DNA from 2 places in the Shewanella sp. UCD-FRSSP16_17 genome. Region 2 is predicted to be linked to the other one. Evidence: predicted binding sites of a transcription regulator. Region 2 holds the regulator's gene; the other holds the start of a gene.
The links. The regulator sigma-54, encoded in region 2, starts transcription at its own class of promoters, with help from an activator protein. The targets are predictions, from matches to a motif close to GTTGGCACGNNNNTNGNNT.

Region 1: the regulator sigma-54 is predicted to act here: its motif matches at 6,159-6,177, upstream of A9267_RS04005 (nitrate reductase).

Annotation. Positions count from the first base shown of each region.
Region 1 covers NZ_LZFV01000001.1:939,451-950,491, reverse strand. Annotated here, with positions in the region: gene A9267_RS04030 (efflux transporter outer membrane subunit) at 1-353, shown strand, start outside; gene A9267_RS04025 (TonB-dependent hemoglobin/transferrin/lactoferrin family receptor) at 827-3,082, shown strand; gene pepE (dipeptidase PepE) at 3,212-3,922, opposite strand; gene htpX (protease HtpX) at 4,363-5,226, shown strand; gene cctA (tetraheme c-type cytochrome CctA) at 5,539-5,874, shown strand; gene A9267_RS04005 (nitrate reductase) at 6,217-9,099, shown strand; gene cobA (uroporphyrinogen-III C-methyltransferase) at 9,099-9,953, shown strand; gene A9267_RS03995 (hypothetical protein) at 9,946-11,041, shown strand, end outside.
Region 2 covers NZ_LZFV01000024.1:202,970-224,498, forward strand. Annotated here, with positions in the region: gene mgtE (magnesium transporter) at 1-703, opposite strand, end outside; gene A9267_RS12330 (HPr family phosphocarrier protein) at 1,048-1,320, opposite strand; gene rapZ (RNase adapter RapZ) at 1,323-2,168, opposite strand; gene ptsN (PTS IIA-like nitrogen regulatory protein PtsN) at 2,165-2,608, opposite strand; gene hpf (ribosome hibernation promoting factor) at 2,611-2,898, opposite strand; gene A9267_RS12350 (RNA polymerase factor sigma-54) at 2,923-4,407, opposite strand; gene lptB (LPS export ABC transporter ATP-binding protein) at 4,612-5,343, opposite strand; partial or broken gene lptA (lipopolysaccharide transport periplasmic protein LptA) at 5,538-6,083, opposite strand; gene lptC (LPS export ABC transporter periplasmic protein LptC) at 6,148-6,708, opposite strand; gene kdsC (3-deoxy-manno-octulosonate-8-phosphatase KdsC) at 6,705-7,268, opposite strand; gene A9267_RS12375 (KpsF/GutQ family sugar-phosphate isomerase) at 7,270-8,247, opposite strand; gene A9267_RS12380 (calcium/sodium antiporter) at 8,316-9,278, opposite strand; gene A9267_RS12385 (ATP-binding cassette domain-containing protein) at 9,486-10,283, shown strand; gene mlaE (lipid asymmetry maintenance ABC transporter permease subunit MlaE) at 10,270-11,055, shown strand; gene mlaD (outer membrane lipid asymmetry maintenance protein MlaD) at 11,095-11,565, shown strand; gene A9267_RS12400 (MlaC/ttg2D family ABC transporter substrate-binding protein) at 11,578-12,237, shown strand; gene A9267_RS12405 (STAS domain-containing protein) at 12,234-12,530, shown strand; gene A9267_RS12410 (BolA family protein) at 12,556-12,807, shown strand; gene murA (UDP-N-acetylglucosamine 1-carboxyvinyltransferase) at 12,821-14,083, shown strand; gene degS (outer membrane-stress sensor serine endopeptidase DegS) at 14,180-15,256, opposite strand; gene A9267_RS12425 (DegQ family serine endoprotease) at 15,493-16,845, opposite strand; gene zapE (cell division protein ZapE) at 17,082-18,194, shown strand; gene rplM (50S ribosomal protein L13) at 18,495-18,926, shown strand; gene rpsI (30S ribosomal protein S9) at 18,942-19,334, shown strand; gene A9267_RS12445 (DUF2065 domain-containing protein) at 19,492-19,680, shown strand; gene A9267_RS12450 (adenylosuccinate synthase) at 19,748-21,043, shown strand; gene A9267_RS12455 (tetratricopeptide repeat protein) at 21,248-21,529, shown strand, end outside.

The DNA.
Region 1 (11,041 bases), on a different contig from region 2:
CATTTAATCAAGCACACTTAAATTATCGAAGCACAGTGCTCAAAGCTTACTTTGAGGTCAATGACGCTATGAATAGTTTTCGCCGTTCAGAGTTAGCGATTGAAGCACAGCAAGAATTGGTTGAAGCGTCAAAAGAGTACACTCGCTTAGCCACTTTGCGTTATCGAAATGGAGTTTCAAGTTCTTTGGACTTGATGGATGCACAGCGCAGTTTATTTAGTGCTGAGTTAACCTTAAGCCAAGTTAAGCGTGATCGCTTATTATCGCTGATTACGCTTTACCGCTCGCTTGGCGGAGGAGTATTAACTCAAGAAGAGTTAGCCCAGATCACTGACCAAGAAAACGCTGATTAATGCTTGCTAAAGCAGGTTTAGGTAAGCATTGTCTAAACCTGTTTTATGCTAGTAAATACAGAGTCATACTTTCGCTATTATATTGGCGAGCCAACGTACTCATTCCATATTTCACTCCATATTTTACTGAAAGTGACTTTAGTCCTCTTCAATCACCATTATTGAGTCAACATTCATGGCTATTAAAGGCATGTAAACCCAAAGCTTAACTTAGATGGTGTTGCTTTGACGACTGATGTTAGATGCAAAAAGTGACAAATGTTATTTTTTAAATTAGCTTTGACTCATATTGGTAAATATTATTCTGAAAAGTTTTTACATCAATGAAACATAAGCGAAAATTCTCAATGAGTTTATTCACGATAAATGGATATTGGGATCGAGATCGCTATGTGAAAAATACTTCATGGTAGACTCCTGCGCAATTCGAGATGAGATTAATTCCTATTAAGTTTTAATTAAGGATAGCGTTGATGAAACCACTTTCAGTTAAATTAATTAGTGCTGCAATTGCTGCTGCATTATCCCCTCAGGTTATGGCAGATACCGATGAAGTTGTATCTAAAGAAGACATTAAACAATCTATCTCTAACTTCCATGAAGTGATTGTTATCTCTGGCTCACGTGTTGAGCAAACATTAGATCAAGTTGCTGGCTCAGTTGTTGTAATTGATGAAGAAGCTATTGCCCGCAACATGAGTTCAGATTTCGCAACGCTGTTCAAAAATGAAGCCGCTGTTGATGTTAAAGGTGGTGCAGGCAAACCTAGCTCAGTGACTATTCGCGGTATCGGCGGAAACCGTGTGATGATGGTTAAAGATGGTGTTCGTGTAAATAATCAATACGCATCACCATTAGGCCCAGGTGCTGAAGGTACAGGTCGTGGCCTGACAGAAGTCGAAGGCTTAAAACAAGTTGAAGTATTAAAAGCAGCTGCATCAACGATGTATGGCTCAGATGCATTAGGTGGTGTTCTTGTGATGACCACTAAAGATGCTGATGACTATTTACGTGGTGAAGATTACTACTTCTCGGCGAATGCTGGTTACACAGGTATGAATGATGAGTACACTGCGGGTTTTACTAGTGCATTTTCTGCAGGAAATTTTGATAACTTAGTAACGTATCAACGCCGTGAAGGTGAAGAGCAGCAAAACTACGATGGTACTTTGCCTGATAGTGATCTTGTCACTGATAGCTTTATCGTAAAAAGCAAATATCACTTCAATGATGACACTAACTTACAGTTAACCGTGGATTACATGAACCAGCAATTAGATCGCTGGGAAAACAGCTTAGATAACTTAAGTTCAATTGACTACGACCGTCAAACACAGGCGTTAAATACCTCTTTGCGTCTTCGTTCGACTAAAGACCGTGGTATCCACGATAGTGTCGATTTTGTTTTGTATTACGGTAAAACTGATCAAACTGAAAAACGTGATTATTATGATGGCGCCCAAGGCGGTATTCGTGACATTACCGAGAAAAGAGATTACCAATTTGATGAGTACCGTGTTGGATTTGCAAGTACGTTTGCTAAATCATTATCGCTAACGGGTCACGATCACAATATTATTTATGGCCTCGATGTTGAACAATCAGAAATGAGCCGCCCTCGTGATTATCAAGTGATTGATGACAATGGTAGCTGGTCGCCATCTGATACGGATACCTTCTCATTTGCAGATACTAAAAGCTTACGAGTTGGTGCTTTCATTCAAGATGATATTACTTTTTACGATGGTAAGTTAAATGCCATTTTAGGTTTGCGTTACGATTACTTCAGCAATACACCTGATCAACAACAAGCTGAAGATGCTGGTCGTGATCCTGCAGATTTTGAAGAGATGAGCGATGGCTTTTGGTCACCTAAGTTAGGTCTTGTGTACCATATGACCGATAACGTCAACGTATACGCTCAGTATGCGTACGGTTATAAAATGCCAACACCTGATCAAAAATGGGGTGAGCTTGAGGTTAAAGATGGCAAAATGCCATTCCCTGTATTGATTCAAGCAAACTACGATTTAGAGTCAGAATCAAGCCATACTGTTGAGATAGGGGTTCGTGGTCATCATGGTGATACACGTTACGAATTGACCACATTCTACACTCAAGCCAAAGACTATATTGATTGGGAATTTGTTGGGTGTGGCGGTATTTTCGGCTGCGCACTACCTCAGTCACTTGAGTATCAATATATCAACTACGATGAAGTGACTTTATACGGTGCTGAAGCGTCATTTAGCCACTGGTTTACAAATGAAATTGAACTATGGGGTAACATTGCTTATACCCATGGTGAAGATCAAAACGGTGATTATTTAAATTCAGTTAGTCCGCTCAAAGGTAATGTTGGGATGAATTACTACACTTACCTTGCTAATAAGGAAGTGGATTTTGGGTTGACGGTTCGTTTTGCTGATAACATGGACAGAACAACTGACTTAGATATCTTCCCTCCAATTCCGGGCATGCCAGATATGGGCTTTAACGAAGTTTACAATACAGCTGGTTACGCAGTATTTGATATCACGGCTAATGTCATGCTAAGTGATAATTGGACATTACGTGGCGGGGTATTCAACGTATTTGACACTGAGTACATTGATTACGCTGATGTGGCTGGCCAATCTAAATTTTTAATGTCTAATTTAGGTGTGACAGAAGATAATTACACGCAACCGGGCCGTTATTTCAGTCTTAAAGTCAATTATACTTTCTAAATCGCTGAGTTAACTTAGCGGTTAAAAGCGTTAAAAAGCCTTAGATTCAATATGAATTTAAGGCTTTTTTGGTTAGGTATGATTCAATCGCAAGGTTTTATGCAGAACCTACCCAGTATTAATGAGGGATTAATCCAAGTAATGGCTTAAATCACTGCCAACAGGAATGACGACCTCTTGTTCTTTACCATGGAATAAATATGCGTCTTTTTCACCGACAAGTGAGAGAGTATCACCTTGACGCCAAAGGGCTGTACCTTCCTGAATACCAATAACTGGCGTAATAGGATCGACAATCGTAAATTCAAGTAATCGCTGCGCTCGAGTTTCACCGTTATGACCAGGTGCTTGATAGTTGGTGTAGTGCGGGTTTAGTTGAAATGGCAACAGTTTTAAGCCAGTAAATGAAGCAGGCTCTACAATTGGCATATCATTTGTGGTGCGAATACTCAGCCCTGTAATATTTGAGCCAGCACTCCAGCCGATATATGGCTTACCATTGCTCACTTGCTCATTTAATAAATGCACCAAATCGTAACGGTATAACTCGTTTAATAATTGGAAAGTATTACCGCCGCCAACTAAAATTCCATCTGCATCTTTTATCGCTTGTTTTGGGTCACTGTATTGATGAATGCTACTGACTTCAATATTCAGTGGGGCTAAACCTTCGGTGACCATTGCAAGGTATTTATCATAATCGACACTCACGCCTGCGTAGGGAATAAACACCCATTTTTTTGCGTGAGTAGTAAGCGGTTTGATGAACTCAATGGCATGGGCTAAATAGGGAGTATTGCCTTCACGTGAACTGCTGAGCATTAATGCATTTACGGCCATTTCGATTTCCTTAACTGTTTAATTAATCGCTAGTTATTCTTATATTTATTGGATATTAACAAAGATTAATTACAAACCATAACCTAAGTGGATGGAAAATGATTAATGGAGGATAAATTTAAGCTTGGATTAATCTTATCTACCTAGACTTTGCGCTCTTCTTATCTCTGATAGCGATTAAGTCATAATTTAACGAAGACCATTCAGCTGAGATTAGGCTTGATGTGATATTTTCAAGAACTTGTCATTTTATGTCATTTTTTTCGATGACACCTTGAAAATAACCTAATAGGACATATTATGTCATTATGCATTGAGCTATCGCCATACACTCAATGTAAAAAGTAGAATTGGCAAAAGATTTAAACAATCATGCATGAAGACATGGTTGTACGTTATTAGAAAGTTTTAAGCGGCGTTAGTGCCAGATAGGAGTTGTAATGTTACGTATTATGTTATTGATTGGCACCAACTTAGCAATTTTGCTAGTTGCTTCGATTGTGATGTCGTTACTTGGGGTGAGTACCTCAAGCATGAGCGGGTTATTAATTTTTGCTGCCATGTTCGGTTTTGGTGGTGCATTCATCAGTTTAGCGATTTCTAAGTGGATGGCTAAAAAGACCATGGGGTGTGAAGTCATTACAACACCACGTGATAACACTGAACGTTGGTTAGTTGAAACCGTTGCCCGTCAAGCTGAGCAAGCGGGTATCAAAATGCCAGAAGTGGCGATTTACCAATCACCAGAAATGAATGCTTTTGCCACAGGTCCAAGTAAAGACAATGCATTGGTCGCGGTGAGTTCTGGTCTACTTTATGGTATGACTCAAGACGAAATTGAAGGCGTATTAGCGCACGAAGTTAGCCACGTTGCCAATGGCGACATGGTGACATTGACCTTAATTCAAGGTGTTGTTAATACCTTCGTTATTTTTGCCGCTCGTGTTGTTGCTGGCATTGTTAACAACGTCGTTGCTAATAACAGCGAAGATGGTGAAGGTTTAGGTATGTTTGCGTACATGGCCGTAGTTTTTGTCATGGACATGCTATTCGGTATTTTAGCGTCAATGATTGTGGCTTACTTCTCACGTATTCGTGAATTTAAAGCCGACGAAGGCGCAGCTAAACTTGCAGGTAAGCATAAAATGATTGCTGCATTAGAGCGTTTAAAAACAGGGCCAGAAACAGGTGCAATGCCAGCACAAATGGCTGCATTAGGTATTAATGGTAAGCGTTCAATGGCTGAATTCTTAATGAGTCACCCGCCGTTAGACAAACGCATTAGCGCACTTAAAAACAGCTAATACATTAATAAGATTGCGAAAAGGAGCCCAAGGGCTCCTTTTTTAATACTTTCTTTTTGAAATTGTGCGAGTAGAATGATGACCACTTTAATCTTGTGGTTACATCGCGTGACGCATGTTAAGGGAGAAGGTTCAATGTTAGGCTTGGGTAGTTGTATTTACTGTTGCTAAATTAAGCAGTGTTAGCTAAGTTTATTGTAGAGTCAAAGTATTGAGCCAAAATATTGAGTCAAAATGTCGTGCTGATAACCGATAACTAAGAAAGCTAATTGATGATCGTTTTCTTTATTATCACAAATGGAGGGTATTATAGTGAGCAATAAAATTCTTGTGGCTTTGTTTGCAGCAGCTTTAGCTGTACTGACATTGTCAACAAACGCGTTTGCGTCAGATGAAAACTTAGCTGATTTCCATGCCGAAATGGGTGGCTGTGAAAGCTGTCACGCTGATGGTGAACCATCTGCTGATGGTGAGTATGAGTTTGAACAGTGTCAAAGCTGTCATGGCACATTAGCTGAAATGGATGATAATCATGCACCGCATGACGGCATGTTAATGTGTGCCGATTGTCACGCGCCACATGATATGAATGTGGGTGACGTACCAACTTGTGATAGTTGTCATGATGATGGTCGTTCTGCTCAGTAATTGAGCTAGTTGAACTGTGTAACAACTGATGAATAAAGCACCGTTAATGACGGTGCTTTTTTTTGCTTTGATTCAAGCGCCTTAAATTGACTGATATTTGTATATCAAAAACCCACTGCATGTTCAGTGACTTATAATTAAACTACCCCTAAAGAGGTATTTAAATTGCTGTGTTTTCAATGGTTTGCGCTTAATTGGTGCAAAATAATGCACTTATCTAGAACAGTTTTTGATTGAAACCTTACCCTCAAATTTAAAACATCTTTAAAATCATCACTTTGGCTATTGGCACAACTTTTGCGATGTTATTGACATAGAATTTTGTCAGTAAAAGGAAGTTGCATGTCTCATATCCGGTCTAGTATCCAAACAAGTTGTGCTTATTGTGGAGTAGGCTGTGGTGTTAGTGTTTCGCCTCTTGCAGAGGTAACGCCGCATGTTAACGATGAGCAGAAAAACTCAAAAGCAAGTGCACCCATGTATAACCTTGAGGGTGATCTGCAACATCCAGCTAATAAAGGACAGTTATGTGCTAAAGGCGAACGGTTACTAGAAAGCTTGGTTCAGCCTAATACACTGCGTTATCCCAAACGTAAGTCAGGTAAGCCAATTGACTGGGATGTGGCGTTAACAACAATTGCAGACACTTTTACAAAGACAATTGCTGAGTTCGGGCCAGACTCTGTGGCTTTTTATTTATCAGGTCAGTTGCTAACTGAAGACTATTACGTTGCAAACAAGCTTGCTAAAGGCTTTATTGGTACAGCCAATGTAGATACCAATTCACGTTTATGTATGTCATCTGCAGTGAGTGGGCATATGCGTGCCTTTGGTGAAGATGTTGTGCCGGGCTGTTATGACGATTTTGAGCAAGCGGATGTTATTGTGTTAGTTGGGGCGAATAGCGCTTGGACTCACCCTGTTTTATTTCAACGAATGATTAAAGCGCGCGAGCAATCTGGTACAAAAATCATTGTGGTTGACCCAGCTAAAACGGCCACTTCGGCTCAAGCAGATTTTCATTTACAAATTACGCCTGGCACTGACAGTCTGTTGTTTAATGGTTTATTGCAATTTATTTCTGAAAATGAGGCTCAAGATAAGACGTACATTGATGAGCACACAGAAGGTTTTGATGATGTACTTCACACCCTATCTTCACAAACTGATCTTGTTAAAACTGACCAGCTTGCATCGTCTTTAGGCTTAACGGTAAGCGAATTAACCCAATTTTATCAGTTATTTATTGCCCATGAGAAAGTCATTACTGCCAGTTGTCAGGGAGTGAATCAGTCTACTTCAGGTACCGATTCGACGAATGCAATCATCAATTGCCATCTCGCGCTTGGTCATATTGGTAAAGTTGGCTGTGGTTTCTTTTCTTTAACTGGTCAGCCTAATGCGATGGGCGGGCGAGAAGTCGGTGGACTTGCCACACAGCTTGCTTGCCATATGGGATTCTCTGCTCCTGAACGACAGTTATTAGCAGATGTATGGCAAACCGAATCCATTGCTAAAGATAAAGGGTTAACTGCAGTTGAATTATTTGATGCGATGGCTGATGGCAAAATTAAAGCCGTATGGATCATGGGAACAAACCCGTTAGTTTCATTACCGAACACTGCAAAAGTACAGCAGGCACTTGATGCTTGCCCATTTGTGGTGGTATCAGATATCACCCAAGATGCCGCAACCGCAAAACAAGCCGACATATTATTACCTGCTTTAGGTTGGTCAGAAAAGTGTGGCACTGTCACTAACAGCGAACGTGTTATCACTCGTCAACGTGGCTTTATACCCGTTAAAGGCAATGCAAAACCTGATTGGTGGGCACTTGCTGAAGTTGCAAAACGCATGGGGTATAGCGCAGCATTTACATTCTCAAATAGTGCGGCTGTGTTTAAAGAGTTTGCTCAGCTTTCAAAAGCAGTAAAAGCACAATTTCCTGAAAAACAATTTGATATCTCTGGCATGAGTGAATTAACTGATGCTGAATACGACGGATTAGCGCCAACTCAATGGCCAGTAACAAGTGCCGCAATGCTTGGACAAACTGAGCGTCGATTATATCAAGGTGGGCTATTTTCAACGCCTTCTACTAAAGCGCAGTTTATTGCAACACAGCCGCTCAAGTCAGAGTTGAGTGTCGGTCAACATCAAGTATTGCTCAATAGTGGCCGCAATCGAGATCAGTGGCATACCATGACTCGCACTGGCCACATTGCCAGCCTTAGGGCGAGTATTCCTGAACCATTTGTCGCGTTACATCCAATCAAAATTCAACAGCTTGAGTTAAATGATGGTGATTTAGTGTGTTTTGCAACGCCTGATGCTGAACGTGCTCAAGTAAGTTGCGAACAGAGTACATCGAGTGTTCAAGCTACGGCAAGGGTTGTTGCCGACGACAATCAATCTCCCGATATGGCTTTCATGTCAATGCATTGGTCTTCGCAGTTCTCCCTTGGTAAAGGAGTGAATCAAACACTAAATAGTCAGTTAGACCCAATATCGAAGCAACCTGGCTTTAAATGCCAAGCAACAACCGTTACTAAAGTAGAGCTGGCATTACAAGGGATTATCTTTGGCGAGCATGACCCGTTATTTACCGGCACATGTTGGAATGTTCAGCAAAGTTTGTCAGCGGGTGAGTGTTATCACATCGCTTTTGATGATGCGGAAAAAGGCTTTAATTTTCAGTCTACTAGTTACTCTTTAAAATGGACGGTGAGCTTACTGAATAAGCAAGTTATTCATGTGCAGTGCAATATGAATCAGGGCCAATTAGTGTCGCTTAAATTGCTAAGTAAGCAGCAAGTTGAAGTCGCCCTTGAGCCGATGCATCTTCTTATCGGTGAAACAGTAGATACAGGGCTAATGAACCGATTACATCAACTGATTAAAGCTGGTAACAGTCCGCTTATTTGTGCATGTACTGGTGTCACAGAGGCCAAAATTCAGGATTCGATGCTGCAAGCGTTAGATAATTTGGTGTTTGCTCATCGAACAAGTGGTAATGAAGCGATATTGAGCCAAGGTGATTTTGAACAAGCGCTTGAACAGACACAGTCAGAATTGGGTTGTGGCAAGCAATGCGGCAGTTGCCATAGTGAAGTGGTGCAATGTGCAAGTGATATTTGGCTACTTGGTCTTGAAGATATGGCTATAGAGACTGTGGCAGTAAAAAATAAAAAACAATCTAAATCAACTCAAGAGGAGGTGGCGTGATGAGTCATTCAATCAGTCAATTAGTGAACCATAGTGTTGCTGGGAGTAATCCTTCTAAAGTTACTAGCAGCGAGTTAGTTGCTGGTGAGGTTGAGATTGTTGGCGCAGGTTGTGGCCAACTTGATTTGTTGACCATTAAAGCCGCTAGAATTATTTCTCAAGCTGACGCATTAGTTTACGACAGCCTAGTAAGCAGTGATATTTTATCTCTCGTTTCAGTTGATTGTGAACGACACTTTGTCGGAAAACGTTGTGGCCAACCTAGTTATAAGCAAGATGATATTAACTCCTTGTTGGCCAAATTAGCCTTTCAAGGAAAAAAAGTTGTTCGTCTAAAAGGGGGCGATCCGCATATCTTTGGTCGCGGTGCTGAAGAGTCGCTATTTTTAGCAAAAAATGGCCTGATAAGCCGATTTACACCGGGAGTAACAGCGGCATTAGGTTGCGCATCGAATACAGGTATCCCGCTTACTTTTCGAGGAACCGCACGTTCAGTGACTTTAGTGACGGGAACTAAGTTTGACCAAGCCCCAACACATTGGAAAGCATTACTCGCAGCTGAGTCGACACTGGTATTTTATATGGGTAAAGAGCAGGCCAAGGCTATTTCATCTGGGCTACTCGCTGTTGATGCGCCAGCTGATTTACCCGTTGCTTTTATCACAAATGGCGGCAGACCCAATCAATTAGTGACTTACGCCAATGTCTCAACGATGGCAGAACAAGCTGAAACAATTAAAGACTCTGGCCCGACACTGATTATTATTGGTGAAGTGGTTGCTGTTGGGCAAGAGCTAGCTGCTTTACTTGCTGATGTCAGTGCGACATCAATGGCCGAGGTCGTCAATGGTTGAACAACATTCAAAAACACAGCTTGATGCTGATGACTTTGATAACCGCAAGCTGGTTAAAGCATTAGGCAAAGGCGTGAAAGGTAGCCGAAGTTTAAACTTTGCCGAAGCATCTCATCTCATTAGGGCTTTCGCTAATGGGGAGCTATCATCTGCTCAAATGGCAGCTGCAATGATGCTAATGCGAGTCAGAGGAGAGTCAGTTGAAGAGCTTGCAGGCGTTGCTTCTGGGCTAAAACAGCTTGTTGGCAAAGAATGGCAAGACCTTAATGCGGACATAGATTGGCCAGTATATGCTGGAAAGCGAGAGCAATTACCATGGTTATTATTAGCCGCTAAAACCATCGCGCGCAAAGGCCAAACGATTATTTTACATGGTGACAGCCAGTCTCTTCCTCACCGAAGACATGTAGAGTCTTTTATTTCGGCGTTAGACATTCCACGGTGTTTTACTGCAGAGCAAGCTAAAGTTAATTTAGCAAAAACAGGGATTATTTATGTCAATTCTGCCGATATCGTTCCTGTGCTCAATGATTGTCGCCGCTTGCACCAGGAGTTAGGCCTACGTAGTTTAATTCAAATGTCAGTTCGCTGTATCAATCCTACCAATGCACCATTCAGTTTACGTAGTTATTTTCACCCAGGTTTAGATGAGCAGCACCAACAAGTCGCAATGTTACTAGCAGAGCAGCAAGCTGGCGATACTTTAGCAAAGCAACACGCCGACATTGCGATTTTTAAGGGGTTACAAGGTGAAACAGAAATCAATCCAAGAGTGAGTACAAGTGTAAAATTGCTTAGATTTGGTGCAAGTGGCGATAAGCAAACACTTGAATTGAACCATGTTGATCTTCCTACTCAGCTTGAAGCATTTGTTGGCGCTAAAGTAGGGCAGTCGGACTTGCCAGCTTATTTGCTTGCACAACTTTGGCACGGTGAAGATATTGCTGAAAGCGAACTTACTGATGGGCAATTACAACAAGCTATGGCCAGTATTACTGCGACTGTCGCATTAGTGAAAATGCTATCAACACCGAATTTAGCAATTGACACAGCCTTAACATACGCAAGTAAAAGTTGGTTATGTAGAA
Region 2 (21,529 bases):
AAATCCAGTCATGACGTTCGAATAACTGTGCCACTTCATTATCTGGCATATCAACAGGGATACTTTCAAGCTCCGGATCCATGATGCTGCGGATCGTTTCGCTAGGGTTACAGGTTAATAGATCGGCTAAACGGACCCCGCCAAGTACATGGTCGTTTTTGTCGACCACATAGAGTGTATCTGTCGTATCGGGTAAATTGCCTCGTTGGCGTAAGTAACGCAGTACCACATCAATATTCACGTCAGGACGCAAAGTCACGGTATCGGTATTCATGATACTGCCGGCAGTATCTTCAGGGTAGGATAACGCTTGTTCAACTCGGTGACGGTCTTGGCTACTCATCGATTGCAGTACTTTCTTATACACTGCATCTGGCAAGCTACGTAAAATATAAGCCAGGTCATCGGTGTCCATTCCTGATGTGGCTTGCGCAACTTTTTCAGGTGTCATGCCACTGATAAGCGAATCTTTTAACTCTTCACCGAGTTCTTCAAGAATTTCACCGGCTTGCTCTTGGTCGATAAGTTGCCACAAAACTTGGCGTGTTTTAGGGGGAGATGACTCAAGAATGAGGGCGACATCAGAAGCGGCCATATCATGCAGCATATTGCGCACATGCACAAACATACCACTACCAAGTGCTTGGGTGAGCTGATTTAGGCGCTGTTCTGTAAGTTCGCTATCTATCACTTCGATACTCATTCGCCACTCCTCAAAAATTCGATTGCTAATATTAACTTAACAGTGTGTAAAGGGAGAAGCAGTTTCTAATATGGCGTTGATTGCTGTATAAAAAATAAGCAGGTTATGGTGTGGGTCATGAGATTATTATAGTTAACTATCACTGTTTGTTGTTGATAATTTGCCGTTGATTGTTTTAATGCGCTTTGAGCAGCGCAAAAGCTTAGTTTAAGCGTATTCCCGAGTAGGATATGAGGTTAATAAAGCATGGCTGTTAGCGGTTTAAAGTCGTAAATTTCAATGTTTTGCTAGTAAGTGATAACTAGCAACGAGTTGGCCTGAAAGCGTTAAATCATATAAAAGGATTAGCTTTCTTCGTCAAATTTGTCGTTAATCAGTTGGCAAACCGCATCTAGTGCTTGCTGCGCATCAGGGCCTTCAGCCTGAACAGTAATCACTTTCCCTATACCACTTTCTAGCATTAACAACCCTAACACACTCGCAGCGCTGGCTTGTTTGTCACCTTGAATCAAGGTAATGCTGGCTTTAAATTCCGTAGCCAATATAGCTAATTTTGTTGCCGCTCGAGCATGAAGCCCAAGTTTATTACTGATGGTGATTTCTCTGGAGATATTCATCGTCACAGGTTTAGCTCTCGGTGACGAGCGCTAACTTGGTGTTTACTGTTACTGAAGCGCTGTGTGAGTTGATCTGCAATATAAACCGAGCGATGCTGTCCACCTGTGCAGCCAATCGCGATGGTAAGGTAACTGCGATTATTGCGCTCAAGGTGCGGCATCCAAGTATCAAATAAATTCTCAATCTGCCAGATGAACTTATTGACTAGGGGTTGTCTGCCTAAGAATTCTTGTACTGGTTGATCAAGACCCGTTAATGGTCTTAACTCTGGCTCCCAATGTGGGTTTGGCAAAAAGCGGACATCAAACATAAAGTCGGCTTCAGTAGGCATACCGTGCTTGAATCCAAATGATTCAAAGTGAATGACTAATTCTTTATCAACACTGCCCATAAGAATTTGTCGGACTTGATCGCTCAAATCGTAAATATTCAGCTGAGATGTGTCGATGTAGTGATCAACCATTTTGGCGATTGGCTCGAGCAATCGACCTTCAAGTTGAATCGCTTCTTGTAATGAGATTTGATTTTTTGACAGCGGGTGTAATCGACGTGTTTCACTGTATCGTTTAAGCAGTACTTGATCATTGGCATTTAAAAATAAACTAATGATCGTGGTATCGTCGGACAACAAAGCGATTTGCTGCTCTAATACTTTGCCTTGCTCTTCGATATTACGCACATCAACACTGATGGCGACAAGTTCGTTATTTCCTTTTAGCTGCTCTAGTAGGCTGCCAATCAGTGGGAGAGGCAGGTTATCAACACAGTAATAACCTAAATCCTCTAACACTCTTAAAGCAACTGACTTACCTGAGCCCGATCGTCCTGATACGATGACAAGTTTCATGCAGTAATAACCTGATACAGTTCTGTAGCGTCATGACTCTTTCGAAGTCTTTTAAGGATGAGTTTATCGCTTAATTTCTCAGCCATACTTGATAACGTGCTTAAGTGTTGCTGACATTGCTCAGAAGGAACCAATAAGGCAAATAAAATGTCTACTGGCTTCTTATCAATAGCATCAAAGTCGATAGCTTCTTCACATTTGATCAAAATAGCGATCGGCGATTCAATGTCGTCTAAACGCCCATGTGGAATCGCAATGCCATTGCCGATACCTGTGCTACCCATTTTTTCACGTGCTATTAAACTTTCGAAAATAGCTTGTGAAGATAGAGTAGGGTACTGGTCAGCCATTAAATTGCTGATAAGTTCCAGTACCTTTTTCTTACTGCCCGGAGTGGCACAGGTAGTGCACGCCGGCTGCAGGATGGTGCGAAGTTCCATCGTTAGTGTTTAATTAACTTCTCTTTGTGTTTAATTACCTGACGGTCTAATTTGTCTATCAGGGCGTCAATTGCGACATACATATCTGCGTTTTGAGATACGGCAAAAACTTCACCTCCTTTGAGGTGCAATTTAGCTTCGGCAATCTGTTGTAACTTTTGTACATTGAGCACAACGTGAACATTATTGATCTGTTCGAAGTGACGTTCAAGCTTTGAAAACTTAGTTTGCACATACTCACGTAAAGATTGAGTAATTTCGATATGGTGTCCAGTCAGGTTAATTTGCATAGATCATCCTCCAATAACAAAGGCTTATAAGCTTTTGCGTTGGTTTGAGGGAGGGATGAGCATTGCTTCACGATATTTGGCGATCGTACGCCGAGCAACATTGATCCCTTGTTCTGCCAGTAGCGTCGCCATTTTACTATCGCTAAGTGGCTTTTTCTGGTTTTCTGCGGCGACCAGCTTTTTGATAAAGGCTCTGATTGCTGTAGAAGAACACTCTCCGCCATCATCGGTACTTACGTGGCTAGAGAAGAAGTATTTTAGTTCAAAAAGGCCGCGAGGGGTGTGCATATATTTTTGAGTTGTAACCCGTGAGATGGTCGATTCATGCATCTCTACCGCTTCGGCAATATCATTTAATACCATAGGCTTCATGGCTTCTTCGCCGAACTCAAAGAAACCTTGCTGGAATTGAACAATACAATTTGCCACTTTTAACAGGGTTTCATTGCGGCTTTCAATACTTTTAATAAACCATTTGGCTTCTTGTAAGTGACCGCGAATGAATTGGCTGTCAGCTTGATTGGCTGAGCCTTTTGCCATGGCCGCATATTGCTGATTTACGCCTATTTTAGGCATATTATCTGGGTTTAATTCAACGACCCAACGGCCATTCTTTTTAAACACTGTGACATCTGGGATGACGTACTCATCTTTGATTGGAGTAATTTGTAACCCTGGGCGAGGGTTCAGTGTTTGGATAAATTGAATCGCTTCGCGTAAATCATCTTCTTTAAGCTTGGTTTTACGCATTAGTAATCTGAAATCACGGCCTGCTATTAAATCTAGGTGTTCAGATATCAGTAATTTTACATTTTCTATGCAAGGGATTTCGCTTGGGTATTGTCCCAATTGAATCATCAAACATTCGCTTAAATTTCTTGCAGCGACACCCACTGGATCAAAATGTTGTACACGCTTTAATACGGCTTCAACCTCATCAAGTTCAATATCCTCAAGACCGAGTGCATCGAGAATATCTTCTGTTGATTGGGTTAAGTAACCTCTATCATCAATTGCGTCGATGATGGCTGTCGCAATGGCGAGGTCATTTTCAGAAAATGGGGTTAAGTTTTTTTGCCATTCTAAATGTTCGTACAAACCTTCAGTCGTTTCACCTTGAAATGGCATATCGTCATCACGGCTTACAGCGCCAGAACCTGAGTTAGGAGAGGCGGTGTAGACTTCATCCCAAGTGGTATCCATTGGTAAGTCTTCAGGCATGGACTCTTTCGTAAGTGACTCTGTGGTATCGACTGATGAGGTGTCTTTTTCTACGCTGACTTGGCTGTTATCGCTAAAATCGGTGTCAGTTTGCTGAGCATTGTCTTTGACTGGTTCTTTTGCTTTGGCAAACTCATCCTCAAGCTCAAGAAGAGGATTTGAGTCAAGTGCTTGCTGAATTTCTTGCTGTAGCTCCAAAGAGGAAAGTTGCAATAAGCGAATGGCTTGTTGCAACTGCGGGGTCATTGTCAGGTGTTGACCCATTTTAAGTTGGAGTGAGGCTTTCATTTACCGCTTATCCCTAATTGAATTTCATCATCGCGACTACAATGTTATGGGTCTAGCACTTTTGTAAGTGTTAGCTAGACTTTAACCGAACTTGGGTTCTACTTTGCCAAAAATTAGCGTTACGTTTTGAGTCTAGTGTATAACGCTAAAAAGTGGGACTGGTTGGCCGCGAAAATGCCATGCTTGTACACTAAAGAATGCTAACTATAGCTTGAATTGCTCACCTAAGTATACTGACCTGACTTGCTGATTGTCTAAGATCTCAGCAGGCGTACCTTCAGCAATTAAATCTCCGTGGCTGACAATATACGCACGCTCACATACATCAAGTGTTTCACGGACATTATGGTCGGTAATCAATACGCCAAGACCACGATTTTTTAGTTGTTGAATAATTTTCTTAATATCTATCACAGAGATAGGATCAACACCCGCAAATGGTTCATCTAATAAAATAAACTTAGGATTGGCGGCTAAAGCGCGTGCTATTTCTACACGTCGACGTTCACCACCTGATAGAGCCATACCTTGGCTGTCACGAATATGGGTAATATTGAACTCTTCTAATAAGTGCTCTAACTCTTCGATTCGTTGCTCACTCGATAAGGTTTTACGGGTTTGCAGCACTGCCATGATGTTATCGTGCACAGTGAGTTTTCTAAAAATACTGGCTTCTTGAGGTAAGTAACCAATACCTTTACGAGCACGTAAATGCATTGGGTCTGCAGTCAAGTCGTCAGAATCAATCAAAATACGACCTTTATCGCTTTTGACTAAGCCAACAACCATATAAAAGGTTGTGGTTTTACCTGCACCATTTGGCCCTAAAAGACCAACAATCTGACCCGTTTTAACGGTTAGGCTAACGTTTTTGACAACTTGGCGGCTTTTATAGCTTTTTGCTAAGTTCTCAGCTGTTAAGGTAATTTGTGTCATTATTGCTTTTGCTCTGCCGCAGGGGTCGTTATGTCTGCATTGGTTGAGTTTTGAATATCAGATTCTTGAGGGGTGACTGATTCAAGGAGGGCATCAGTGTTAGTTTCAACAGCATTTGCCTCAGGAGTCACTGTTTGATTCTCAGTTACATTGTTAGATGCATTGTCAGTCGTATCAGCATCTGGGTTATCAAGCGAATCATTATTTTCTAACGGCGCTTCGTCTGAGTTATCAAGTTCTTCGTTTTCTTTATTCAAGTCAGGGTAATTTTCTGGCTGAAAAATTGTGATAACTCTGTCTTTTCCTTCACCTGTGCTTTCAGCGATCAGTTGCTGTTTATCAATATTATAGCTAATGAGATTGCCAGTAACCTGACTGCCTGCTTGGTCAAGTTTTGCATTGCCTTTTAAGGTTAAAATACTGGTCGAAAGCTCATATTTTATTTCGTTTGCACTTGCGGTACCGATACGGCCATCATCGAGTTCTTGTGAGAATGTGGCTGGATTACCTGTCGCAATCATGGTTTTTTTGCCACCCGATTCTTCACTGAATGCACGTAATTGATCGGCATTAATATTAATGGTGCCTTGCGTCACATTCACTGGGCCGAAGAAAATCACTTGGTTGTTTTTAATATCTGCTTTTTGGCTGACGGCAGCAACTTTAAGCTCTTGTTGTAAATCACCTTCTTTGGCATGAACGCCGGTGACTGTCACTAAGCTCAATCCCATTAGGCTCATACCCAGAATACTTTTTCTAATAAAGTCTGTTTTCATAAGCTTATTGAGTGAAAATGTCAGTGTTTTACTTTGCTTCATATGTTCCTTCTACCTGACTTAAAAGCTCTAACTCTTCGGCATTTAAATCAGCATAAAGGCCTAAGCCTTGTATTTTAAAATCTTGTCCTGAGACATTAATCTGTCGATCAGACGTCATGATCATGGTATTTAAATCTAACGCAAGCATACTTGTGGTTAGCGATTGTACTGGTTCATTGATGTTTATTGCATCAATAATAACATTTTTTTCTAGCACCACTTTACCAGTTTCTTTATTAAGCTTGCCTAATTCAGCGGTTAATTGCCACTCAGCTTCGCCGTTTTCTGGATAGATAAGGTATACAGGCTCAGTGAATAGGGTTTCATTGGTTTGCTGAAAGTGTTCCATGTGTTTTGCTGACACCCGGCTTTGTACTAATCCTTGCTCGTTAAATTCTGTGCTTCGTAAGTCATTAGCGATGAATTCTGGACGCGCGGGATCGGGAAGCTTATTGGCTTCCATTTGACTACGCTTCACTTGCACTTGCCAGTATAAAACTAATGCTGCACCAAAGAAGCCGAGAATAGCGAGGGTGGTACGGCTCATATACTCATTCCGTGGGCTGTTTCGAATTTGTCTTGGCTAACAAGCAGTAAATCAGTTAACTCACGTAAAGCGCCGTTACCGCCATTAATGCGAGTGATCATTTGGCAATGTTGTTTTACGTATGGGTGACCATCTGCTACGCAAACAGCTAAGCCCACTTCTTTCATAACGGGTAAATCAACCATGTCATCACCGATATAGGCAACTTCATCTGGCGTTACATTATAAATACTGAGTAACTCTTTAAATGGTGTGAGCTTATCGTCTACCCCTTGATAGATATGGCTAACACCTAGCGCCGTCATTCGATTTTCGACAATGGCAGACTTTCGGCCTGTGATAACGGCAACACTGATACCGCTAGTTAAAATCGATCGAATACCGTAACCATCACGGGTATGGAAAGCTTTCAACTCTTCGCCTGCGTTACTTAAATATATACGCCCGTCAGAAAAGACCCCATCAACATCACAGATCAGGAGTTTGATTTTTTTAGCGCGTTGCCAAATATCGTCTGATACAGGGCCATATAATCCTTGATGAACTTGACTATTCGACATATTAAATGACTCCTGCTTTTACCATATCAAGCATATTAAGTGCGCCAATTGGGCGTTGATTTTCATCAACAACAATTAAGCCGTTGATACTTTTTTCATCCATCACTTGTAAGGCCTGTGCTGCTAAAATATCAGCTCTGATGGTAATGCAATTAGGGGTCATCACTTGTGAGATTGGCGTGGTGCGTAAATTGACTTCGGCATCAATCACTCGGCGTAAATCACCATCGGTGAAGATACCGACTAACTGTTGGTTATCATCAATAACGGCAGTCATGCCTAGTCCTTTATTGGATATTTCGTATAGTGACTCAGTGATGCAAACCTGGCTATTAACTTGCGGAACATCGCTTCCTTGATGCATGACGTCTGATACTTTAAGTAAGAGTTTACGTCCTAATGATCCACCTGGGTGTGATAATGCAAAATCATCACGAGTAAAGCCTCTGGCTTGCAATAATGCGACGGCTAGGGCATCTCCCATTACCAAGGTTGCGGTAGTGCTTGAAGTAGGCGCCAATCCTAATGGACAAGCTTCTTCTGGTACTTCAATGCAAAGATGCAGTTTAGATAATCGCGCCATGTTAGATTCAGGCTTACCCGTGATCGCAATCACTGGAACACCCATGCGCTGAATAACGGGTAGCAAGGTTAAAATTTCACTCGACTCACCAGAGTTAGAAATTGCTAAGATAATATCATTTTTAGCCAGTGCACCTAGGTCACCATGGCTTGCTTCACCTGGGTGAACAAAAAATGCAGGCGTTCCTGTGCTGGCCAAGGTGGCTGAAATCTTATTGCCAATGTGGCCTGATTTACCCATGCCCATGACAATCACTTTACCTTTGCACTGCAAAATTAGTTCACAAGCTTGGCCAAAGGCATCTGAATCAACGTACTGATATAAGTTATCTAACGCTGTTTTTTCAATATCAATGACTTGACGACCCCATTGACGCAACTGTGTTTGATTTATCATATGTTTCTCGTTTTTTTCCAATGCTAATGAGTCTTTAACAATGGTGAGTGACCCATCTTTATGCCCCGTTATTGAGATTGAAATAAGACAATCTGGTACGCAATAAAGACGACTAATAATATGGCGCCATGCCAGCGAGTTAATTGTTTCTTCGCTCCACTTGATAATACGAGCACAGCAAGGGCTGCACTGGTACCAAGTGTCATGTAAAAATCACGGCCAGCAGCATTGGCATCTATTTCCCCTGGGGCAATCAATCCTGGTATAGCAAGTACCGCTAGGATATTAAACAGATTCGAACCCACAATGTTACCAATTGCGAGATCATCTTCTTTTTTTAATACGCCAGCTACGCATGCTGCTAATTCAGGCAAGCTTGTTCCCACTGCAATAATGGTTAAACCAATGACTAAATCTGATAACCCAAATGTCTTTGCAATGCCTACCGCGCCGGTTACCATCCAGTCAGCAGAAAGCGGTAGCAAAACCATGCCAACAATAATCCAGATAATAGCATGTAATGTAGGTACATTTTTAGGGATCTCTGCATCAGATTCGTCAGATAATGGATCTATTTGCTTATTTCTCAGTGCTTGCCAGATGAAATAACCCATTAACGAGAAGAAAGCGACCAAAAGCACTGTGCCTTCAAATCGGGTTAGCATACCGTCATGAATGAGGTATCCGGCTAACACAGTTGCCGCTAACATTAACGGAATTTCACGTTTAAGGGTTTGTGAGCTAACTGATATAGCACCTAATAGTGCTGTAATACCAAGAATTAAGGTGATGTTAGCAACATTTGAACCTAGAACATTTCCAACGGCAGTATTGCTCATCCCTTCCATCGACGCTGTTGCAGCCACAAACATTTCAGGAGCAGAACTTCCCATGGCCACAATGGTTAATCCAATCAGCATTGGAGGTAGGCCAAGGTTTCTAGCGAAAGCGGCTGCGCCATATACGAAGCGATCTGCGCTCCAAACTAATACGCCTAATCCAGCGATTAGCATTAAAATATTAAAAAGCATGTGGTTCCAAAACGTGTGTTAATAGCGATATTTGTGCAGGATTTTAACAAAAATATGAGCTGATGCGATAATTGTTGTGGATTGTAACTCATGGTGATTGATTTGTTGTAGGTTCTTACACAATTTCGTACAATTCAGCTCTACACCACATGCGCCAGGAAGGCTATTATTTCTTCAATATCCGATTCCAAATTATTAGATTCAGCAATGCCATTGGTCGAAGTTCGCCACATGGGGTTCAATCGTGGATCACGTGTTATTTTTGATGATATTTGCTTGAGCATTCCCAAAGGGAAGGTGACAGCGATTATGGGCCCGAGTGGCATCGGAAAAACAACCTTACTCAAATTGATTGGTGGCCAGTTAACGCCTAACAGTGGTGAGGTACTTTTTAGTGGTGAAAATGTTCATCAATTAACACGTCCGCAATTATTCGAATTACGGAAACGAATGAGCATGCTTTTTCAAAGTGGTGCGTTATTTACCGATATGAATGTATTCGATAACGTCGCATTTGCCCTGCGAGAGCATTCAGGCTTACCTGAAGAGCTTATTCGTAAAATTGTGTTAATGAAGCTACAAGCGGTTGGACTTCGAGGCGCAGCAAAGATGCACCCTAATGAACTGTCTGGTGGAATGCAGAGAAGGGCAGCGTTGGCGCGGGCAATTGCACTAGAACCTGAAATGATTTTGTATGATGAACCATTTGCAGGCCAAGATCCTATTTCCATGGGTATGCTGGTGAAATTGATAAGCGAATTATCAGATACCTTAAATTTAACTTCAGTGGTGGTCTCTCATGATGTGGACGCCGTGCTGAGTATTGCCGATTATGTTTACGTCATCGCGGAGAAAAAAGTCATTGCTTCAGGAACTCCTGAAGAATTACGTGCTTCTGATAATCGTCAAATTGAGCAATTTATCAAAGGTAATCCTGACGGCCCTGTGCCATTTCATTTTCCTGCCGAAGATTACCAACAGGAGATGCTCAATGGGAGTGATTAACCGCATTGAAAACATCGGTCGCTACGCATTAGATTTTATCGCTGGTTTAGGGCGAGCTGGTCTTATGCTGTGGGGGGCAATTGCCCATTTACCTAGGTTGCAAAAAGGGCTTCCTTTACTGCTCAAGCAAATTTATGTGCTTGGTGTGCGCTCAATGGTGATTATCGTCGTATCAGGTCTATTCATAGGTATGGTGTTAGCGCTTCAAGGTTATACCGTACTTGCTGATTTTGGTACTGTTGAAAGCCTAGGGCCTATGGTTGCCTTGAGTTTATTGCGTGAACTTGGCCCAGTGGTCACAGCTCTTTTATTTGCAGGTCGAGCGGGTTCAGCATTGACAGCTGAAATTGGATTAATGAAATCTACCGAGCAATTGTCTAGTCTTGAAATGATGGCCGTTGATCCGTTAAAGCAAGTTATCGCACCTCGCTTTTGGGCTGGAGTGATTTCAGTGCCATTATTAACCATGATGTTTTGCCTTGTTGGAATATTGGGTGGTCATTTGGTGGGGGTAGAATGGAAAGGCATTGATAGCGGGTCTTTTTGGTCAATTCTTCAAGCGTCGGTTGAGTGGCGTCAGGATATTGTAAATTGCTTGATTAAAAGTACCTTCTTCGGTGTGGTTGTGACATGGATTTCTTTATATCGCGGGTATGAAGTCACGCCAAACCCTGAAGGGATAAGCAAAGCCACTACCTCGACCGTGGTGCAAGCAAGTTTGGTCGTACTCGCATTAGATTTCTTGCTGACTGCAATCATGTTTGGTCAGTAGTCATATTTTTAACGTTCATAAATTAAGTGGTTGAAGCGTATGTTGACAAGGAAAGTAGAATTATTCGTAGGCGTATTTTTGCTCGCTGGGCTGCTGGCATTTTGTATTTTGGTATTCAATGTTGCCAACGTAGAACTAAAACCCAATCAAGCTACCTATACTCTAAAGGCAGAGTTCAACAATATTGGCGGGTTAAAAGTACGCTCGCCAGTTAAAGTTGGCGGAGTTGTCGTTGGCCGCGTGACAAATATAACTTTAGACACTAAAAAACTTGTGCCCGTGGTAACGTTAACGATGGACAAGCAATATGATCAATTCCCTGAAACCAGTAGCTTATCAATTTTAACCTCGGGGTTACTTGGGGAACAATTCTTAGGCTTAACTCCAGGTTTTATGGATGATGATATAGAGATGCTAGCGGATGGCGATAGAGTCCATGACACTCGTTCAGCATTAATATTAGAAGATTTAATTGGGCAACTTCTGTATAGCGTTTCTTCGAAGGATTAATAGGAGAGTATCATGAGCCAATTTTTCATACGTTTATGGCGTGTTTGTGTCTTATTCGCGGTCATCATTTTTCCAGTACAGGCTAGCGAAGTGATCGACACCCATGACCCTTTTAAATTAGTCCAGCAAGTATCCAGTAAAACCTTTGAACGTTTTGATGCTGATAAGGCGCTCATTGATGCTGATTTGAGTCATTTGAAAGTCATTGTGCGCGAAGAGTTAATGCCTTATGTGGATTATAAGTATGCCGCTTATAAAGTTATGGGGCAGTATTTACGTGACACCACACCAGAGCAACGAGAGCGTTTTGTTGATGCATTTGAAGGGTATCTGGTTGCGACTTATGCGCAAGCGTTCACCGAATATACTGGACAAAAAGTGCAATTTTCTCCAGCTAGTGAATTCGAAAATGAAAAGTTTGTTGATGTAAATGTGCAAATCATTGAAGACGGTCGTCCGCCAATTAAGGTGATGTTTAAGGCTAGACGCCTAAAAGATGACAGTTGGAAAGCATTCGATTTAGTCGCTGAAGGGGTCAGTTTGCTGGCATCTAAACAGTCAGAAATCACCAACCTTATTCGCCAAAAAGGGGTTGATTCAGTGATTGAGATGCTTAAAGAGAAGACCCAGCAAGAAATCAATTACAAACAGGATAAGGAAAATGCTGCGTGATTGAGTTTTTACAGCAAGGTGACATTTGTGAAATTAAAGGGCAACTAAGGCAAATAGAGGTCATCGATTTATGGCCAAAACGACAAGAGTTGTTTACTGATTCGACTCAGGTGTTAGACTTGTCTGCTTTAGAGTATGCCGACAGCGCAGGCGTCGCTTTTTTACTTGAGCTGGTTAGTTTAGGTAAAAGCAGTAAAAGCACCACTCAGCCAAGGAGATTGGCACATCCGAGTAAACATCTAAAAAGACTCATTGAGTTATATGATTTAGAATCCTTTTTTCTAGAAAACTAGCATTGAATTTAAGGTAACCAATTTCATGGATTGCAAAGTAATCGAGCAGATTTTAACAGAAGCACTAACGATTGATGAAGTGCATGTCACTTCAGATGGAAGTCATTATAAAGTTGTTGCCGTTGGCGAATGTTTTGATGGCATGAGCAAAGTAAAGCAGCAGCAAACGATTTATGCACCATTAAATGACCATATTGCTAGTGGTGAATTACATGCGCTGACCATCAAAACATTTACGCCGACACAGTGGAAGCGTGAAAAATTATTTAATATGTAATTAGAGAGTCAGTGTGGATAAATTAACAATTAAAGCCAGTAAGCCACTTTCTGGAGATGTCACTATTTCTGGTGCTAAAAATGCGGCATTGCCGATTCTATTTGCTGGCGTGCTTGCTGAAACTGACTTTATCGTCTCTAACGTACCAAGTTTACGCGATGTAAATACCACGTTTAAATTACTACGATGCTTGGGCGCAGAAGTCACAGATTTAGGTAACAGTAAATACTGCATCTCAGCTGCAAAGCTTAATGAGTTTTGTGCACCTTACGATTTAGTCAAAACCATGCGCGCTTCGATCCTAATTTTAGGGCCGTTGCTGGCACGTTTTGGTACTGCAGATGTGTCACTGCCTGGCGGCTGTGCTATTGGTGCTCGTCCAGTGAACCTTCATTTACAAGGCTTAGAGCAAATGGGCGCTAAGATTGAAGTAAAAGAAGGCTACATTAAAGCTCGTGTCGATGGTCGCTTAAAAGGTGCGCATATCTTTATGGATATGGTGAGCGTTGGGGCAACCGAAAACTTATTGATGGCTGCAGCATTAGCTGATGGTGAAACCATTATTGAAAATGCTGCGCGAGAGCCTGAAATTAATGATTTAGCGCATTGTTTGATAGCGATGGGAGCTAAAATTTCGGGTGTCGGTACTGCTACATTAAAAATTGAAGGTGTTGAGCGTCTTTCAGGGTGTGAGCACCGTGTCATGCCTGATCGTATTGAGACAGGTTCATTTCTTGTTGCTGCTGCAGTGACTCGTGGTAGCGTGCGTTGTGTCAGTGCCGATCCCTCTTCGCTTGAAGCTGTACTTGCTAAGTTAGAAGATGCGGGGGCAGAAATCACTACAGGTGAAGATTGGATTGAGCTGGATATGAAAGGCAAACGTCCAAAGGCCGTGAATATAAAAACGGCTCCTTATCCTGCATTCCCAACCGATATGCAAGCTCAGTTTTGTGTGTTAAATGCTTTAGCTGAAGGAACGAGTCATGTGACTGAAACGATTTTTGAAAATCGTTTTATGCATGTACCTGAACTGAGCCGTATGGGCGCAGAAATGGAACTTGAAGGTAATACTTGTATCATTAAAGGTATTGAGCGCATGAATGGTGCTCAAGTGATGGCGACTGATTTACGTGCATCTGCCAGCTTAGTGATTGCAGGTTTAATGGCTGATGGGATTACTACAGTTGATCGTATTTACCACCTTGACCGTGGTTATGAACATATTGAAGAAAAGTTCAAAGGGCTAGGCGGCGAAGTCGTACGTGTCTCTGAATAGACTAACGTGATTAGGCTTTTAATAAGCTAAAGACTATACCCATAAAAAACCGCTCATTGAGCGGTTTTTTATTTAATTGAATTAAGTGTCTTTTTATTAGCTATTTTCTGGTAACTTTTCGCCAATAATCACAGGCAGTTCAATCGGCTTGCCTTCACGGATAATGGTAATGTTAACCTTATTGCCTGGTGGTGTTTCCGCGATTCTATCCATGAGCATTTCAACACCAGGAACGCTTTCTTCTGCGTATTGAATAATGACGTCGCGTGGTTTTAAAGTCGCTTTAGCTGCAGGGCCATTAGGATCAACCCCTGTTACTAGTACACCTTTAAGATCGGGTAGGTTTAAAATTTGCGCCATCACTTGGCTGAGGGGCTCGCCAGAGATCCCTAAAGCACCGCGGATCACACGGCCATTTTTAATCAGTTTACCCATAATGCTATGGGCAAGCTTGATAGGAATAGCAAAGTTAATTCCGTGTCCACCGCCTTCTGCGCCAATCTGAAATGCGGCAGTATTAATACCAATTAATTCCCCACCTGTGTCAATTAATGCCCCACCTGAGTTACCGGCATTAATCGCAGCATCTGTTTGTAAAAAGTCTAAATAACCTGAACTGAGTCCATTTCGACCTGTGGCACTAATAATGCCTTGAGTAATGGTTTGTCCTAAGTTGTAAGGATTACCAATGGCAAGCACAACATCACCCACTTGGGCTGGGTTATTAAGATTAATCGGAACGATTGGTAGGTTATCCCCTTCGATTTTAAGCACGGCGATATCAGTGATTTGATCTGAGCCCACGACTTCTGAAGTAAATTTTCGCCCATCTTGTAAGGCAATGACGATCTCATCAGCTTTTTTAATAACATGGTAGTTGGTTAAAATATAACCTTCTTTACTCATGATAACGCCTGAGCCGAGACCTTGAAGTGAACTGGAATTCAGTGGGCTATTTTGATCTAAACTGAGGCTATAAATATTGACAACGGCAGGGGCTGCTCGGCGAACCGCGCTCGCAAAAGACAATTCGTTATTTTGATGAGTAACAGACAAGCCATTGTTAAAGCTGTTGTTATCAGTAAAACGAGTCACTACTAAAAACACAGCAGCCATGACGAGGCCAAAAACCACGGCTTTTGTTAAGTATAAGATGCTGTCTTTAAGATTCATTGGCCAACTAAATTAGTTAAATTAATCAAGGATATTACCACGCTTAAAAAAATTAAGCATCGTGACTAAGCCACGATGCTTAATTAGCACTATAAATCTCAGTTTTTAATGCAGCGTTAATGAAGGTATACACCTGTCAAACGACACCATTGCTAGGTTAATATCATAGCAGTTATTACCTTAATGCCTTGTTATTAAAGTTTGATATACCTTTATAAAGCTCGCTGTCATTCAGGCTATCTTAATACAAGGTACATTAGCTTATTATCACGTAATATTTTTAGTGCCACTGCGCCTTGTTGGTTTTTCAGCTCTTCTTTAAGTGAGTTTAAGTTTTTCACCTTGCTGCGGTTTAAGCCCACTATCAGATCGCCTTTTTCTAGGCCGTTACGAGCGGCCGGCGACCCCTGTGCAATATCGGTTATTTCAATACCTTTACTGCTATTAGTAAGTTCAGCCCCTTCAAGCATAGGGTGTAAAGCATCAGCAGCTGAGCCGGTACTGCTTGTTGATTCTCCTAATATTACGTTAACGGTTTCTTTGTCCCCGTCTCGAATGATGCCGATGTTAACTTTAGCACCAGCGCCCATAGTGGCCACTTTGGCTCGAAGTTCTTGGAAGTTTTTGATTTTCTTCCCGTTTACGCTGACAATAATATCGCCAGCTTCAATGCCTGCATCATCGGCTGCACTATCTGGCATCACTTCGCTAATAAAGCCACCATGTTGGGTTTCAAGGCCAAATGCTTTAGCGAGTTCATTATCTAAATCTCGGCCTGTTACACCTAGCACCCCACGCTTGACTTCACCATGCTCGATAATTTGATTAATGAGGTTATTAACCATATTGGCAGGAATAGCGAAACCAATACCGACGTTACCGCCACCTGGAGCGACAATGGCCGTGTTAATACCAATCAGTTCACCGTTTAGGTTGACGAGTGCACCACCAGAGTTACCACTATTAATAGCAGCATCGGTTTGGATAAAGTTTTCAAGCATTTCGATGCCAAGCCCGCTGCGACCCAATGCACTGACAATACCGGATGTGACAGTTTGACCTAAGCCAAACGGATTACCAATTGCAATAGCAAAGTCGCCAACACGAATGTCATCTGAATTGGTTTGTTTAATCGCTGTCAGGTTTTTGGCTTTAATTTGTAATAAGGCGATATCGGACTCGGGATCTGAGCCTATTAATTTAGCATCAATTTCGCGGCCATCATGTAAACCGATTTTAATTTCATCGGCGCCATTAATTACATGGTTATTAGTCACAATGTAACCTTCTTTTGCATCAATAATGACACCAGAACCTAGACCTCTAAATGGTCGTTCACGTACTTGTTCTTGAGGTGCGTTGGGGCCAAAGAAATATTTAAACACATCAGGAATTTGCTGTTTTGAAGTTTGAGTACCACTAACCGCAACTGAAACCACAGCAGGGGTTGCTTGTTCTAACATTGGCGCTAGGCTTGGCAATGTTTGACCATCAACTGCATGAGGCATCGCTGCCTGTGATATAGCTGGCATTAACGATAAAGAGGCAGTTAATAACGCTGCAGAAAGTAAAGTTAATTTTGGCTTCATTGATTGTAACTCCTTGAAAATGAAATCTGTGTCATACACGAAAATGGCTTTTCGCTTATGCGTAATAAATGATTCCCGTTAACACGTATTGAATATATAACCTCGGAGTGGTGCAAAATCCAATAAGTTCAGGCTTTATTAACAAAGGTTAATTTTTTGTTGTTCTAAGCGTTACCTCAATTGAGGCTGCATGCTATGATTGCTGAGAATTTTCAGCAGTATAGAGAGTCGTATTCGTGTCTCAGTTAAGCCCATGGCAGCATTATCAACAAGATTTAACCCGTGAAGGTTTTTCTCATGACTTAGCACAAGAGCAAGCTGTTAAGTCATTACAAAGAGTGTATGAAGAGCTTATAGCTGCTGATACTCAAACCTCTGGCATGACTAAACTATTGAGCGCTATTGGTATTAAAAAATCCGCACCTTCAGTGCAGGGGTTATACCTTTGGGGCGGTGTAGGCCGTGGTAAAACCTACCTTATGGATACCTTCTTTGATGCTTTACCGACAGATAAAAAACTGCGTGCTCATTTTCATCGGTTTATGCATCAGTTACATCATGATTTAGGTGAACTGGAAGGAGTGCAAGACCCGTTAATCAGCATTGCGAAGAAAATGGCTCAACAATATAAGATTATTTGTTTTGATGAGTTTTTTGTTTCTGACATTACTGATGCGATGTTATTGGGAACCTTGTTTCAATACTTGTTTAAAGAAGGCGTTGCTTTAGTGGCAACATCTAACATTATTCCTGATGATTTATACAAAAACGGCCTTCAACGTGCGCGCTTTTTACCTGCGATTGCATTAATTAATCAGCATTGTGAAATTTTAAACGTGGATTCAGGTATCGATTACCGTTTACGTACACTCGAGCAAGCTGAGATATACCATTTCCCATTAGATGAACAAGCTGATACAAACTTATTGACTTATTTTGGCCAGCTTGCCCCTGAATCAGAGGTGCTCACAGACGCTATCGAGATAGAAGGGCGTTTAATTGATATTCGTCAGCAATCTCAAGGCGTGCTATTAGCTAATTTTAGAGACTTGTGTGATGGGCCAAGATCGCAACGTGATTATATGGAAGTGGCCAGACTCTATCACACGGTTTTATTAAGTGGTTTAGAGCAGATGGGCTCGTCTACAACCGGTGATGATATTGCCAGACGTTTTCTGGCGATGGTAGATGAGTTTTATGAGCGTAATGTTAAGCTGATTATCTCTGCAGAAGTGGCGCTGGAAGCTATTTATATCGACGGCTTATTGGCTTTTGAGTTCAGGCGTTGTCGTTCACGTTTAATTGAAATGCAATCTCATGATTACCTGACTTTAGAGCATCTCCCTTAATAGTGGCTCGTTTATATATTAAGCCGTCTGTTGATATGTAATTTCGCTTAAAAAATCGCATATATAATGTACATTAATCAAGAAATCACCCATCGCGGTGATTTTTTTATAAAAGTTAAAAAATTAGGTGATTTTTAACTCAGGTTTGTCTATAATCCGCCACCTGCCCTCGTTACTCCACCGAATTTGGGTGGACGATTTAAACCAATTTCAGCTCGAAGGGGCTTTGAAATGGTCATTGTGTTGATTGCATGAGCAGTCAATATTGAGACAGAATTTTAAACATTGGGTTTTTGTAAAATGAAGACTACATTTACTGCTACACCAGAAACAGTCACTCGTGACTGGTTCGTCGTTGATGCTGAAGGTAAAACTTTAGGTCGTATCGCTACTGAAATTGCTACTCGTTTACGCGGTAAGCATAAGCCAGAGTATACTCCTCATGTTGATACTGGCGACTACATCATCGTTATTAACGCTGAAAAAGTTGCTGTGACTGGTAACAAAGCTAAAGGCAAAGTTTACTACTCACATTCAGGTTTCATCGGTGGTATTAAGCAGATTACTTTTGAAAAGCTGCAAGATCATAAGCCTGAAATGATTATCGAGAAAGCAGTTAAGGGTATGTTACCAAAAGGTCCATTGGGCCGTGCTATGTTCCGTAAGCTTAAAGTTTACGCTGGCACTGAACATAACCATGCTGCACAACAACCTCAAGTTCTTGATATCTAATACGGGAGTAAGCTAATGTCTGCAACTCAGTACTACGGCACTGGCCGTCGTAAAACATCAACTGCTCGCGTATTCGCTAAAGCAGGTAGTGGTCAAATCGTTGTTAACCAACGTCCACTAGATGTATATTTTGGTCGTGAAACTGCTCGTATGGTTGTTCGTCAACCTCTAGAGCTTGTTGAAATGACTGACAAACTTGACATCTATGTAACTGTTAAGGGCGGTGGTATCACTGGCCAAGCAGGTGCAATTCGTCACGGTATTACTCGTGCATTGCTTCAGTTAGACGAAGCTCTACGTCCTTCTTTACGCGGCGCTGGTTTCGTTACCCGTGATGCTCGTAAAGTTGAGCGTAAGAAAGTTGGTCTACGTAAAGCACGTCGTAAGCCACAATTCTCAAAACGTTAATTCGTTTTTGGAATTCAAAAAGCCCAGCTATATGCTGGGTTTTTTATTGCCTATTTTTTACTATTTAGCCTGACGATGCGAAATGATAAGTGTGTTACTGATTTTGTGTTTTAGTGGTCTTGATGTTATTGGCGCAACAAAAATGATGGAGTGAATAATGGATTATCAAATGCTAATGTTAGTAATTGGCACGGTTTTAGTTATAGAGGGCGTAGGGCCACTATTATTTCCTGAGCAGTGGAAAAAATATTTAGCCGAGATTTCACTGCAAAATAAGAATGTTCTCAGGAGGTTAGGTGGATCTTTAGTCTCTGCTGGCGTCGTACTATTAATAATTTTCGCATAAAATACTTGCAATATACCCCCAAAAATCTGTTAAAATTCGCCTTTATACCGCAACCTTGCAGCAGACGATGGGCAAAAACGTAGTAGTACTCGGCACTCAATGGGGTGACGAAGGAAAAGGTAAGATTGTCGACCTTCTAACAGAACAGGCAAAATATGTAGTTCGTTACCAAGGCGGCCACAATGCTGGTCATACTCTTGTTATCGACGGCGATAAAACAGTACTTCATTTGATTCCATCAGGGATCTTACGCGACAATGTGAAATGCATTATCGGTAATGGTGTAGTGCTCGCTCCCGATGCTTTGATGAAAGAGATCAACATGCTTAAAGAGCGTGGTGTTCCTGTCGAAGAGCGTCTTCTTATTTCAGAAGCATGTCCATTAATTCTACCTTTCCATTGTGCTCTTGATGTAGCTCGTGAAAAAGCGCGCGGCAATCAAGCTATCGGTACAACGGGTCGTGGTATTGGTCCAGCTTATGAAGATAAAATTTCTCGTCGTGGTCTTCGCGTCGGTGATTTGTTCAATGCTGAACTTTTCGCTGAGAAGCTAAAAGAAGTGATGAAATATCACAATTTTATGCTGACAGAATACTATGATTGTGAAGCAGTTGATTATCAAAAAACGCTTGAAGATGCATTAGCAATTGCTGATTATCTTAAGAGCATGTGTACTGATGTTACTGAATTACTTGATACTGCCCGTAAAGCGGGTGAGCCAATCTTGTTTGAAGGTGCTCAAGGGACATTACTTGATATCGACCATGGTACATACCCATATGTGACTTCATCTAATACTACAGCAGGTGGCGTAGCTACTGGTTCTGGTTTTGGTCCTCGTCACTTAGATTATGTTTTAGGTATCATGAAAGCTTACACCACTCGCGTAGGTGCTGGTCCATTCCCAACTGAACTTGAGAATGAGATTGGTGACTACTTAGGTCATAAAGGCCAAGAGTTTGGTGCTACCACTGGTCGTAAACGTCGTCCAGGTTGGTTGGATGCAGTGGCAATGCGCCGTGCAGTTCAAATCAACAGTGTAAGCGGCTTCTGCCTAACAAAGCTTGATGTTCTAGATGGCCTAGAAGAAGTTAAGATTTGTGTTGGTTACAAGTACCCAGATGGTACTGTTGAAACTGTTACTCCACTAGCAGCCGAAGGTTACGAGCAGGTGACACCTGTTTTTGAAACTATGCCTGGCTGGAGTGAAACAACTTTCGGTGCGACGTCAATTGAGCAACTGCCACAAGCAGCACTTAATTACATCAAGCGCATTGAAGAGTTGCTAGAAGCACCTGTTGATGTTATTTCAACGGGTCCTGATAGAAATGAAACAATCGTATTAGTTAATCCATTTAACTAACACATTGAAGGCCGCTAACTTAGCGGCCTTTTTATTGTGTTGTTAACCTGATTAGCCTAACTGAAATTTATAATCGAAATATCGCTGTCATCCTCCAGTTATCTTCGTTACTTTTCCAATCTAATATTGATTTTCTTTATCATTTTTATCCGCTAATAACCTTAGTTTGTGCAGTTAATACTCAAGAATTGAGCTATAATGCCGATGCATAGAGTAACTATAGTGTCATTGAGAATTGTTATGCTGCGATTAAGTTTGGTCATCTTCTGTTTTATTCCTTATCTTGCTGTTGCTGAACTTGCTTCAGTAGATATCTATAGTGATGAACAGTTATTGACATTAATTCGTACTGATCGATATTTAGAGCAAGTGCAAACCGATGATTGTCAGTTAGTGCAAGATATTGAAGCAAGAGCTGAAATTTTAAAGCAGCCCATGTATCAGTTTTTATGGGGCGAAATGCTTAACCATGGTGTGTGCGTACCT